DNA from 3 places in the Paenisporosarcina sp. P5_A11 genome. Region 3 is predicted to be linked to each of the others. Evidence: riboswitches for the same ligand, from Rfam matches in the RefSeq annotation. Region 3 holds a riboswitch; each other region holds the start of a gene.

Region 1 (4,149 bases), on a different contig from region 3:
CCCATAAAGGACAACTTAACCGTTGATACTACATGACTCCTGTAATTTCCCCAGCCTGTTATTCCTTCTAACCATATTTCAGATGGTGCTGGCAGTAGCCACTTCGGTATTTCGAATAACCAACAGGATAGTTGCCATATGGTAAATAAAAGGATGAGGACCAATAATGGTCTCCACCCTCTATGGAAAACTTTCATGATCGATATTTCTCTGTCAATTTATCCATCGAAACACCGCTTGGCTGATAAAGGATTTTTACTTGGGAAATGACATTTACACAGCCAGCCTTCATCATTCGCTCATTCATTTTCTGGATAACAGAGAAAATTTCTGTCAAATTCCCTTCCATTGTGGTTTCAAGTGGATGGACCTCATAGCGTATTCCTGAATCCTTTATGACGGCAATCGCTTGATCAACATATGGAATTGAATCTTCACCATTTTTTGTTTTCGGTATGATCTGAATGCTAACTAAAGAGTTATTCATCTATTCATTCTCCTTTTTAGGTAAAAATTCATTCGTAAAGGCTTTCTCTACGTCTAGTTTGCCTTCTAATAATCCATTATCATACATCCATTGTGCGTAGTTTTCCCAAACCTTTTTATCTTGTATTCCCCATTGTGATGCATCATCTTGATACTTTGGAGACAACCATTTTTGACTTGCTTTAACCAACTCTGGATCTAACTCTGGTACAGCCTTTATTAAAACTCCCGCCGCTTCTTCTGGATGATCCATTGTGTATTCATAACCTTGGGATGTTGCTGTTACAAAAGCACGAACGGTATCGGGATCTTCTGCTATCAACTTCTCATTAGTTATCAGAACAGGCGTATAGTAATCTAGCTTATCTGAGTAATTGGTCAGATATTGCATATTCAATTTCTCTCCACGAAGTTCAGCTTCAATACCTGTCCAAGCGTAATAGATCCATGCAAAGTCTACATCTCTTTTTACGGCTGTAAAGAAGTCTGTATCGCCCATATTTACCATATCAACTTTCTCCACATCTGCACCCTGTTGTTTCATTAAAGAAGAAATCACTGCTTTTTCAACTGGAGCACCCCAGCCTCCATAGGCTTTACCTTCATAATCTTTTGGTGAAGTAATCTCTTTTTCAGCTGGAGACGCAAAACCAGATGTATTATGTTGAATTACGGCAGCAATCGAAACTATTGGTACATCTTGAACACGTGCTTCTGTTAAGGATTCCTGATAACCAACTCCGAATTCAGCCTTCCCCGAAGCCACAAGTTGATTAGCACCGGCTTCACCTGGCATGATAATTTCTACATCAAGACCCTGTTCCTTAAAATAGCCTTTGTCTCTTGCTACATATAAGCCTGTATGATTCGTATTCGGTGTCCAATCCAATACCACGGTTACTTTCTTCAACTTTCCGCTCGAATCATTGGTTCCAGAGCTAGCGTTGTCACCATTGCCGCAAGCGGTTAACATCATAATAATTAGTAATAATCCTAACCATTTTTTCATCATTTTCTCTCCCTTTTCCAAATCTGTTGAGAGCATTAAACGACGGAACGGAACGAAAGGAGGAAACATATTCTTAAGTAAAGCCAAATTCTTTCTCAGAAACGCAGAGTCACACCAAAATCTAACTAACCAGGTGCTAAGAGGCATATCGACTAATCACTTAAACATTTTTTATTTAAATGAAAAAGCGCCCCAGGTAGGTACCTAGGACGCATATCAACACAAATAAAAATGTTTAAATATGTTCCCTACGCTGGTGTTATCCAGATCAGGTTCCAAGGGTGTGTATCTTAAGGATACGGTCTCAACCAGCAACACTGGCCCCCCCACATGTTTCAATTATGAAATTCGTTTAATGCGTTATCATTATTAACATTGACACAGAATTGCATAAGTTTCAAGAGATAAACAGAAATATAGAATTAAGAGCAAATTAATGCGCCTCATTACACATGTTTAAAGTACCTACCCACCATGCATCAAGGGAGGTATCATTATGATTAACTGGAAACTCACATCTTTCATATTGTCCAGCCTGCTCGGCATAACTATCAAAACAGGAAGCTGTAGCTACATGAACTATCCCCCCGAATCTCGGACACTCATAAAAAGGGGCCAAAGGATGTATGGAATGTGACCTCATTTGTTCCTTTACAAGCTAGTAATTACCTACATACACTTGAAAATCTATCCATGAAACCTATGATACGAATCAGCAATATAAAGTGAAAATATTTTTTATATATTATACCGACAATATACATTTTTACCGGTAAAATATAAAACTTCCAATAAAAATTAGCACCTCGAAATGAGGTGCTAATTTGGGTTATATTTGGCTGTTTATCTTGATAATAAAACAGGTTTGATTTGACCGTTTATTACGGAATAAGTGATCTAATACTGAACGGTTTACTTGTAAAAGTGAGTCTTTTCTTTAACCCAGGCACTTGTTAGTTCAACAAGAAATGAAGATTTATTTTGTATTTTACTTTTCAAATTTATACTTGTACATTATTTTTAAAGTAATTTCCCCAGTGTGGTTGTGTACCATCAATTAACTTTTAATGAGCAACATTGACTAAACACCAAAAATTGTTATTCACCAAGGGCGTGCATTTTATGCTTCAGTTATTTGGATTTGTTGTTATGTTTCCATAGTTATGACGACATTTCCCTTTTTGTGTCCTTTCTCCACATATCTATGAGCCTCAACTATCTCTTCAAACTCATAATACCTATCAATGACCACTTTTAATTTCCCCATCTCAACAAGTTCTTTAAGGAAGTTAAGTGGTTCTGAAGTTTCAGGTGAATTTCGACTCAATAATAATTTCTTGCTGCTTGTCAATTTAGTCCATAACATTCGACCACCTGGTAACGGTACAGTGACATTTATGTAGGTTCCGTTATTCTTTAGCGATTTCATACAAGCTGAAAACGAACTCTTGTCTACCGCTTCAAAGATCACATCATAAGTCTCGCCTTTACTAGAAAAATCTTCTGCAGTGTAATCAATTACCTGATCGGCTCCCAGAGATTTTACCAATTCTAAATTCGTGGTACTGCATACCCCTGTAACGTTTGCTCCGAAGAACTTTGCAATCTGTACTGCATAAGTTCCTACACTTCCTGAAGCTCCATAGACAAGGACCTTTTGACCATTCTGAATGTTAGCTTTTCTAAGATAAAACAAGGCTGTACGTGCCCCAATTGGAATGGCAGCGGCTTCCTCATAGGTTATATTGGAGGGCTTAATAGATACCGGTCCATCTTCAGGCAGACACTTATACTCGGTATAAGCACCAAAACCCACTAGGGAAGCTGCAAAAACCTGGTCACCTTCCTTAAACCTTTTGACATCTTTCCCTACTGACTCAACTTCTCCAGCTAACTCCATCCCCAATATTTCTTTTTTGGGTTGTCTGAAACCAAGTGTTATTCGGGCAGGCAGCCAAAAAGCGGGAGGAACTGTAAAACTCCGTGACCGAATATCTGCTACTGTTACGGTTGTCGCTTTTACTTTTACCAGTATTTCATTTTCTTTAGGAGTAGGTTTTTCTACCTCTTTCAATTGAAGAACGTCGGGGGGACCGTACTTTGTGTACACAATTGCTTTCATTTATCCTCCTCCAATTCGTTATATTGATTAATATCATACGAATAACTAGAACAATGTATGCTAAGGGGCTTTCGGTTCTATGTAACGACAAAAAAATGCACCTCAGCTGTTTTGCCTGATGTGCATTTTCCTATTTCCAACTTTTATTTGTCTCTACCTCATTTGATTTAAATTCTTTTTGGACCGAATGAGCGCGTTTGTCAGAAACCAAAGACAAAGCGATCGCGCTAGGAACCGCAAAAGAACTCAAGGAATTTCCGAGTGATTAGCTCAAGGAAGGACAACTTTTATCATTTCTGACGACCGACTAACGCTACACCAGTCTCAACAGCTGCTTTACTAACTGCTTCTGCGACAACTTTGGCAACGTTCTTATCGAAAGCATTTGGAATAATATAATCTTCCGTTAGATCAGCTGTATCTATTAAAGAAGCGATGGCGTAGGTTGCAGCCAACTTCATGGTTTCATTAATGTCAGTGGCACGGACGTCGAGTGCGCCTCGGAAAATTCCCGGAAATACCAACACATTGT
Region 2 (4,149 bases), on a different contig from region 3:
ATCTTCTAAAACATGTAATGGCTCTTCTATGCAGTTCGGGGTACCCATGATGAAATAGAATGCTAAATCGTTACGATTCAATGATGTTCACCTCACAGACACCTTTTGCTATATTATAGGCAAAATGATTTGTTGGGCCATGTCCATGCCCAATGTTTAACGGGGTTTCAATGGCTAGCTGGACAAACTTTTTAGCTTCGATGATTGCCTCTTTTAGTGACCAACCTTGTCCTAAAAATGCTGTAAGTGCTGCGGAGTAAGTACAGCCTGTTCCATGTGTATGTTTCGTTTCAATACGGGCAGATTCCATTTTAAAGCTTGTACCATCTGCAAAAAACACAGTATCCGTTGCCGTTCTTTGCTCATCTAAGTGGCCCCCCTTCATAACCACGCACTTTACACCCAGCCCTAATATCTTTTCAGCAGCTTTTTGTATATCCTGTTCCGACTTAATCTCAACACCACTAATCACTTCAGCTTCTGGAATATTAGGAGTTAATACCGTTGCAAGTGGTAAAAGCTTAGTCGTTAATGCTTCAACTGCGTTATTTTTTAGCAAGCTTGCACCTCCTTTGGCAATCATCACAGGGTCAATGACAAGCAGCACATCTTTCTCACATAAGCTTTTCGCCACTTCCTCAATAATTGGTGCTGAAAAAAGCATACCGGTCTTGACTGCCTTTACGGGAAAATCCTGAAAGACGACTTCGATTTGATGTTTAACAAAGTCTACAGATGCAGGAAAAACTCCCTCTACACCAAGTGTATTCTGAGCTGTTAACGCAGTAATCGCTGATGTACCGAACACTCGGAGCTCTTGAAACGTCTTTAAATCTGCTTGTATGCCAGCTCCACCACTACTATCTGAGCCTGCTATGGTCATCACGATGTTCAATTGGCTTCACCTCTAGACAATTGATGCAATGAATTTAAGACTTCAGTCTGGAATGAGCCAAGAAGTGGCGATTGAACCGCATGTTCAGACACCTTTTTATATTCTTGTAGTACATCACGTAAGTTTAAAAGAGCCTCTCCTTCCAAACTAAGAACTGCTGTACAAATCGCGCTCAACAAACAACCTGTACCTGTTACCTCTGTCATCTGTTCATGACCACCTGCTACCCAAAATTCATTCTCACCGTCAGTAATATAATCAGAGGCTCCTGTGACCACCACTAAACAGTTCCATTTTTTCGCCTCATGTTTGGCGACGACTGCAACGTCCATCTCACCTTCACCACTGTCCACGCCCTTAGCTTGCCATGAAACGCCTGCAATGGTCGCAAGTTCACCTGCATTACAACGGAGTAAATCGAATCGGACATTTTCTAATAATTCCTTTACTACTTGTTGTCGAAAAGAAGTTGCCCCTACTCCAACTGGATCTAAAACGACAGGTATTCCAAGCTCATTCGCTCTTTTCCCTGCTATTAACATGGCTTCTTTCGTTCTTGTATTGATTGTGCCAATATTAATTAAAAGAGCATTTGAAATCGCGACCATTTCTTCCACTTCTGTTACTTCATCAGCCATGACAGGTGACGCACCAATTGCAAGTAAACCATTAGCGGTAAAGTTTGCCACGACATAGTTCGTGATGCAATGTACCAGTGGCTTCTTATTACGAATCTGTTTAATAGGCATAGTTCTTCACCTCATCTTGCCAGTCTTCATATGTCCATGGCATTTCCCAGAATTTCCACTCATAGTAGCAACTTCTTTCAAAATGAGCTTTTAATACTGATTGCTTGGCTGGATTTTCTTCTGCATAACGATTCATCATCGCCTTTTGCAGCTCGATTTTTTCTTTGTAATCCGGTGCACTATACATTTCAATCCATTCTTCATATAGCTTGATGCCTGGTTTTGCGTCTTTATACTTCTCCCCAATTTCTTGATATAACCATGGACAAGGGAACATCGCAGCAAAAGCCTCTGCAACATCTCCGTTATGTGCAGCATTGTACATATGTGATACGTAGTTATAAGCAGCTGGTGATGGTTCAAAGTTTACTTCCATTTCTTCAGTTATACCTAGCTCCTTAAAGACAGTTCGGTGTAACTCAAGCTCAGCCTCGTTGATATGACGAGCCGTTTCTAAAAAGTAGGCAATATCTTCGTTCGTCTCAGCTTTTGAAGCTGCAATCGCGAGTACTTTTGTGTAATTCTTTAAATAATAAGCGTCTTGCATCATGTAAAACTTAAATTTTTCAAGCGGCAGCGTTCCATCGACAAGTCCTTTTACAAATGGGTGATCAAAACTTCCTTGCCAATAAAGATCCGTTTCCTCTCGTACTTCTTCACAAAATGTCATTATAAGTCCTCCTTTTTCGGATGGACGCAAGTGCAAAAAACGCCCTTTTGCGCATGACAAAAGAGCGTTTCCAATGAAACATTGCTCCCTACGTCAGTGTTAACTGTCAGGTTCCAAGGGTCAGGTTTTACCTTCTCAACTAAATAGTTCCCCCGCAATTAAAATATTGAATTAGCAAACAAAAAAGCCCTCCAAAATGGAGAGCTTCAGCACAAAAGAAAAACGTCGAAACGCTATGTACTCTGCTCCCTACGTTCGTCTTAACGAACAGGTTCAAAGGGTCAGGTTTTAACCTTCTCAACGCCAAAGCGTCCCCCCGCAACTATTTTAATTAGGTTCATAATAGCATAATAAATTCATCCTAACAAACGACTGTAGATGATTAATTACACTCTTTTTATAATACTCACATGGAAATCCTAGCCATTTACAGCTTTGAATTATTTTACTAATACGTTTTGCTTTACGATTTGTTCTAATTCTTCATAATTACTGATTTCATATGTTGGAGTAATAGTTGTTTCATTTGCTTTATTATGTGGATTAAACCAGCAGGTATCGATTCCGAAATTATTGCCACCTTGGATATCTGCGCTTAGAGAGTCGCCGATCATTAATACACTTTGCTTATCTTTAATACTCAGCTTTCTAAAGACATATTCGAAAATTTCTGCTTGTGGCTTTTGATAACCAGTCTCCTCCGAAGTAATAATCGCTTCAAATGTTTGATTTAGTGGCGAAAGAGCAATCCTCGAATGTTGAACATCTTGAAATCCATTTGTTAAAAGAACAAGTCTGCAACTAGATAGATTGGTCAACATATCCTGAACACCATCAATCATATGTACTTCTCTTCCTAGATTTTCTATATATGCATGTCCAAAATCTTCTGGATTAAGAAGTAGTTTATGTTGGAGGAATAAACGCTTGAATCGTTCTACTTTTAAATCTGAAAGCGAGATACGTCCTTGCTCTAAATCAAGCCAAAGTCCTTTACTTATCTCTTTATAACTTGCTCTGTATTCAGTTAAACCATTAGGGAAACTAAATGCACGAAATGAATTATCGAGTGCATGCTTTTCCGTCTCACCGAAATCAAACAAAGTGTCATCTAAATCAAATATTAATACATCATACTTCACAGTCTTCTCATCCTTTTTGTGGTTCATTTTAAATGAATCTAAAACCATCATACTACTAAATGCACATTTCTTCTTTATGTACGAACCGGTACTATCAATTGTAAAACAGCGATCATGAACAGAATTAATAATGAATGGTCGCATGGAACCTGTGAACTTAACCATTACATCCTGCCCACCAACCGCTTTTAACGCATCCATCATATATTTTGCACTGAACGAAATTTTCAACTCTTCGCCTTCAATTAATGTGGTTTGTATTTCTTCTTCTACTTTACCGATTTCAGCTGAGCTAGATGATATCTCAACGACATTTCCTTCTAATGAAGTGAATCGGACAATGTTATTACGTTCTTCACGTGCCAATAAAGATGAACGGTCTATCGCTTGAAATAATGCTTTCCCATCAATAGTGACATTCGTATTAAATTCATTTGGAATTAATCGTGATGTATCGGGATAGATACCTTCAATTAAACGAGAGTAAAAACTTACACTTGATGTTTTAAATAAAACTTGTTGGTTTGTCATGACGATATGAACGGGAGACGACGAATCTCCTATAATTTTGCTTAATTAATTAAGTTTGCATGGTCACTATGATTTTGCATTTAGACAGGCTGCCTAAGGCTAAAATGTAATTGTGATAGATGGTAGAGATCACAATTACTGTAAAATATGTAACACAAAAAC
Region 3 (4,149 bases):
GCACAATATTCCAAATCAGTACTACGATGGATAAAATGCCATAGAGCAACATAAACAATAAAGGAATACCAGCTGCCATGAAATCAAAAGAGGAAGTGACATCTGGAGCCATTGAGTAATCCATAGTATTAAACATCGAAAATGAACTAACCATTAAAACAAAAAATCCAATAATACCTAGAGCTACAGGAATTAAGTGTGAAAGGAACGACCGTTTTGCATGATACTTTACATCCGTATCTGGGGAAATAAAGTAAACAATTAGTGGCAATAAAAATGGAGCAAAAAAAACACTAAAATAGCATAAAGCGGATAATACACGATTATCCAAAACTACTCCTCCTCTAAACGATAGTAGTTACTTATACGGATTATCCTGTAATTGGTTTCAACGTAACGCATGTTTTGTTAAAATATCTGCATATTGTTCCACAGAAGAAATTAACACGTATTCGTTCGGTCCGTGCCAATCCTCACCGCTAGGACCAAATTCTATTGCACCAGCACCGGTCTTAGCATAATAGCGGGTATCTGCAGCACCATGTTGCCCAAATAACACAGCATCTTTTTGTGTTACTTCAGCTGTTACGAGAGCCAGTGATTGAACAAAAGGATTATCTTCAGTGGTTGTAATTGCAGGTGTTTTGCCTCCAGCTTTAACGATGTTTTTCGGATTGATTGATTGTGCAAGTTCAGTCATTTCTTCGATAATATCTTCCCAGTTTTGACCTGGCACAAACCTAATATCATAATTGACTTCACATTGATCAGGCACTACATTATACCGATCACCTGCTTGAATTTTAGCCAAATTAATTGAAGGATATTCATAATACTCATTGCTTGCCTTCGTGAAAGGCAATGTTTTTAGCTTCTCATGAAACAAATAGGAAGCTTCAACAGCATTCGTTCCTTCCCAAGGACGTGAACCGTGTGCTGCTTTTCCAAAAAGCGTTACATTAGCATGTAAGATTCCTTTTGATTGAACGCTGAGTTTCAAGTGTGTGGGCTCTCCGCATATAACAAAATCACCTGTTCGTCCAATCTCAACTAGATGACCAGATGTTTTTCGACCACCAGTTTCCTCATCAGTTACGATGTGTAAGATGATACGTTGTTTTAATTCCTCTCGTGCCGAATAAATGCGACGGTAAGCTTCCATCATTGCTGCAACGCCCGCTTTCATATCCGCAGAACCACGACCATACAGACGATCACCGTCAATAATAGGATTAAATTGTTCGATTTTTGCAGGTACAACATCTACATGTCCATTCCAAACAATTGTAGTGTCTCCTTGCCCAATCTCTGCGTGGATCATTAATCGTCCTTCGTTTTCAATAATTTCATGTGTAATTTCATGACTGTCAAGCCACTTAGAACAAAAGCGAAGTGCATCATTAGCACCTTCCTCGGTATCACTTTTGATTGCCACTAAATTCTTCAACATCTCGATCATGATCCTTCACATCCTTAGTTTATTAATCTTGTATGTTCAGTATATCGATTGACTCGATAAAAGTCACAGAACGACTGAACCCTCTTGCTTCTATTTCCCTCTTTCTGTACAATTAACCCGTATTATCAAAAATAGATGTAAGTACCACAAGGGGAGCCTGAAATGGCTGAGAGTGAACCAAAAAGTTCTAACCCTTAGAACCTGTAAGTTAATGCTTGCGCAGGGATGTGGATAGAAACCGACTCCAACGACGTCAGGCTCTGTCCTAGAGGTCGTTTTTTTGTGTTTTTTTTCACCCTGACATGCGGTTTGCAGTACATCGTAAAAGGAGGAAGAAAGATGAGAAATAAAAAAGTATTGTTGTTAGTCGAGATTGCAATCTTTGCCGCGTTAGGATTTGTATTGGATTTCGTTGCTTTTAAAATGCCACAAGGGGGATCAGTCAGTTTAGTGATGGTGCCAATTGTATTAATGGCGTTTCGTAGAGGTGCTTTAGCTGGTGTCATCACTGGCTTATTAGTAGGATTGTTACAGATTGTTTCAGGATTAATCTCTGTAGCCCCATTATCGTTTAGTTTTGTAGTCATGCAAGTCATTCTGGACTATTTAATTGCATACGGTGTTGTGGGAATCGCAGGTTTATTCCGTTCTCAATATTTAAATTATGCACAACAGTATAAACGTAGAAATATGATAATTACCATTGTTTCGGCTGTATTGATTGCGTCATTACTACGTTATATAGTTCACACGATTACTGGGATCTTCTTCTTTGCTATGTATGTTCCAGAAAACGAAAACTTGTATACGTATTCGATTATTTATAACGCAACCTACATGATTCCGATATTCTTACTCACAGCAATAGTGTGTTCAATACTATTTATCACAGCGCAACGTTTGCTTGAACCAAGCAAAGTCTAATCTTGGAGATGAATGAACTCATGTACATTTCGAAGCAAATGGACATAAACTGATTTGTATAGTTGGAAATAGTTTAATAGTGAGCGAAAACTGACTTTAGAAGGATGAGTGACTGAAGTACCTACAGAAAGATGGGAACCGTCTTCAGAAAGATGAGTGACAAAGTTACCCACGGATGAATGGAAACCGTCTTCAAGGAGACAGAAAAAATCTCGAATGGTCAGAAACCATCTTTGAGTGGTCGGAAACTGCTTGTGAATGGTCGTAAACTACCTTTGAGTGGTCGTAAATTGCCTGTGAGTGGTCATAAACTATCTTTAGAAAGATGAGTGACAGAAGTACCTACAGAAAGATGGAATTCGTCTTCAAGGAGACAGAAAAAACCTCAAATGATCGGAAACCATCTTTGAGTGGTCGAAAACTATTCTCAACAAGATTTAGTCCTCTTCTGCTTGCGAAATTCAAGTAAAGAATCAGGAATAAATTCCCGAATGTTCAGAAAGTCTTGTCATATGGGAAAGCGCCTTTTCTTATGGTATAGTATGGGATATATATTTTGAGAAAGAAGGATTTTAAGAATATGATTGCAAAAACTACTGAAGACTACGAAGCGTTAAAAACTATAGGCAGAATCGTTGCTGAGATTCGCGACGCGATGCGTGCAGCAACAAAAGCTGGTATCACAACGAAAGAACTTGATGACCTTGGTGGACGCATGTTTGAAGAAACAGGAGCCATATCAGGTCCTAAAGGAGAGTATGATTTCCCTGGTTACACTTGTATCAGCGTTAACGAGGAAGTCGCGCATGGCATCCCAGGTGCACGCGTCATTAAAGATGGGGATCTTGTAAACATTGATGTCTCTGGATCACTAAATGGCTATTTTGCAGATACAGGCATTTCATTCGTTGTTGGTGAAGGCTATGAGAAAATAGAAAAACTTTGTGATGTGGCAGAAAGTGCTTTTAATCGTGCTATGTTAAAAGTAAAAGCGGGAGCACGCTTAAACCAAATCGGTAAAGCTGTAGAACGTGAAGCAAAACTTAATGGCTTTACTGTCATTATGAACTTAACCGGTCATGGGATTGGAAAATCTCTTCATGAATCGCCTCAACATATTTTAAATTATTATGACGCATGGGAACCGACTATCTTGAAAGAAGGAATGGTTCTAGCTGTTGAGCCATTTATTTCTGAAAAGGCGGAACATATCGTTGAATCTGGAGATGGTTGGACCTTTTTAACGCCAGACAAATCACTTGTTGCACAAATTGAGCATACAGTCATTGTCACTAAGGGTGAACCAATCTTAATCACAAAAATCAATTAACACACAAAAACACCAACTGAGCGATTGCGCAGTTGGTGTTTTTTATCTTATTTAAGTAATAGCATTATATTTTCCTACTACGTTCTTGATGACGTGCTAGAGTGGGACAATGATTTCTTCATAAAAATAATACCAGCGAGCATAACTGCACTTAAAAAGAGAGCGGCAGTAGAGACCAGCAATTCTTCAAAGCCATTGCGGACAGCTATGCCGATAAAAGCCCAAATAAAGACGAACACATAAGTAATATCAAAATAATGGTAACGAATATGTAATGCTAGTGCTGTACCGACAGTCATCATAATAACTGCCCATAAGGGGTCGCTTAATCCCCAGCCATTCCATTCATAGTAGGTTAAAACATAACTGATATTAGCAATCGTCGCGACGCTGATCCACCCTAAATATACGGAAATAGGTAAACGGCTCTTGATAC

Evidence for each region. Region 3 has a riboswitch for thiamine pyrophosphate ahead of thiT (energy-coupled thiamine transporter ThiT). Riboswitches for the same ligand answer to the same signal wherever they lie in the genome.
Region 1: linked by a shared signal. The riboswitch ahead of AC1DOS_RS08125 (ABC transporter substrate-binding protein) and the one ahead of thiT (energy-coupled thiamine transporter ThiT) in region 3 are both predicted to bind thiamine pyrophosphate.
Region 2: linked by a shared signal. The riboswitch ahead of tenA (thiaminase II) and the one ahead of thiT (energy-coupled thiamine transporter ThiT) in region 3 are both predicted to bind thiamine pyrophosphate.

What each region holds. Positions count from the first base shown of each region.
Region 1 is NZ_JBFUKT010000037.1:10,669-14,817, reverse strand. Features, by position in the region: gene AC1DOS_RS08135 (ABC transporter permease) at 1-197, opposite strand, end outside; gene AC1DOS_RS08130 (thiamine-binding protein) at 194-487, opposite strand; gene AC1DOS_RS08125 (ABC transporter substrate-binding protein) at 488-1,495, opposite strand; TPP riboswitch at 1,724-1,833, opposite strand; partial or broken gene AC1DOS_RS08120 (NAD(P)-dependent alcohol dehydrogenase) at 2,627-3,617, opposite strand; gene AC1DOS_RS08115 (NAD(P)-dependent malic enzyme) at 3,908-4,149, opposite strand, start outside.
Region 2 is NZ_JBFUKT010000139.1:1,337-5,485, reverse strand. Features, by position in the region: gene thiE (thiamine phosphate synthase) at 1-81, opposite strand, end outside; gene thiD (bifunctional hydroxymethylpyrimidine kinase/phosphomethylpyrimidine kinase) at 71-895, opposite strand; gene thiM (hydroxyethylthiazole kinase) at 892-1,644, opposite strand; gene tenA (thiaminase II) at 1,634-2,314, opposite strand; TPP riboswitch at 2,383-2,478, opposite strand; TPP riboswitch at 2,544-2,642, opposite strand; gene AC1DOS_RS15230 (YjjG family noncanonical pyrimidine nucleotidase) at 2,755-3,456, opposite strand; partial or broken gene dnaN (DNA polymerase III subunit beta) at 3,531-4,032, opposite strand.
Region 3 is NZ_JBFUKT010000040.1:3,643-7,791, forward strand. Features, by position in the region: gene AC1DOS_RS08345 (magnetosome magnetite crystal formation protein family) at 1-331, opposite strand, end outside; gene AC1DOS_RS08350 (M20 family metallopeptidase) at 389-1,459, opposite strand; TPP riboswitch at 1,599-1,702, shown strand; gene thiT (energy-coupled thiamine transporter ThiT) at 1,799-2,383, shown strand; gene map (type I methionyl aminopeptidase) at 2,964-3,713, shown strand; gene AC1DOS_RS08365 (TspO/MBR family protein) at 3,791-4,149, opposite strand, start outside.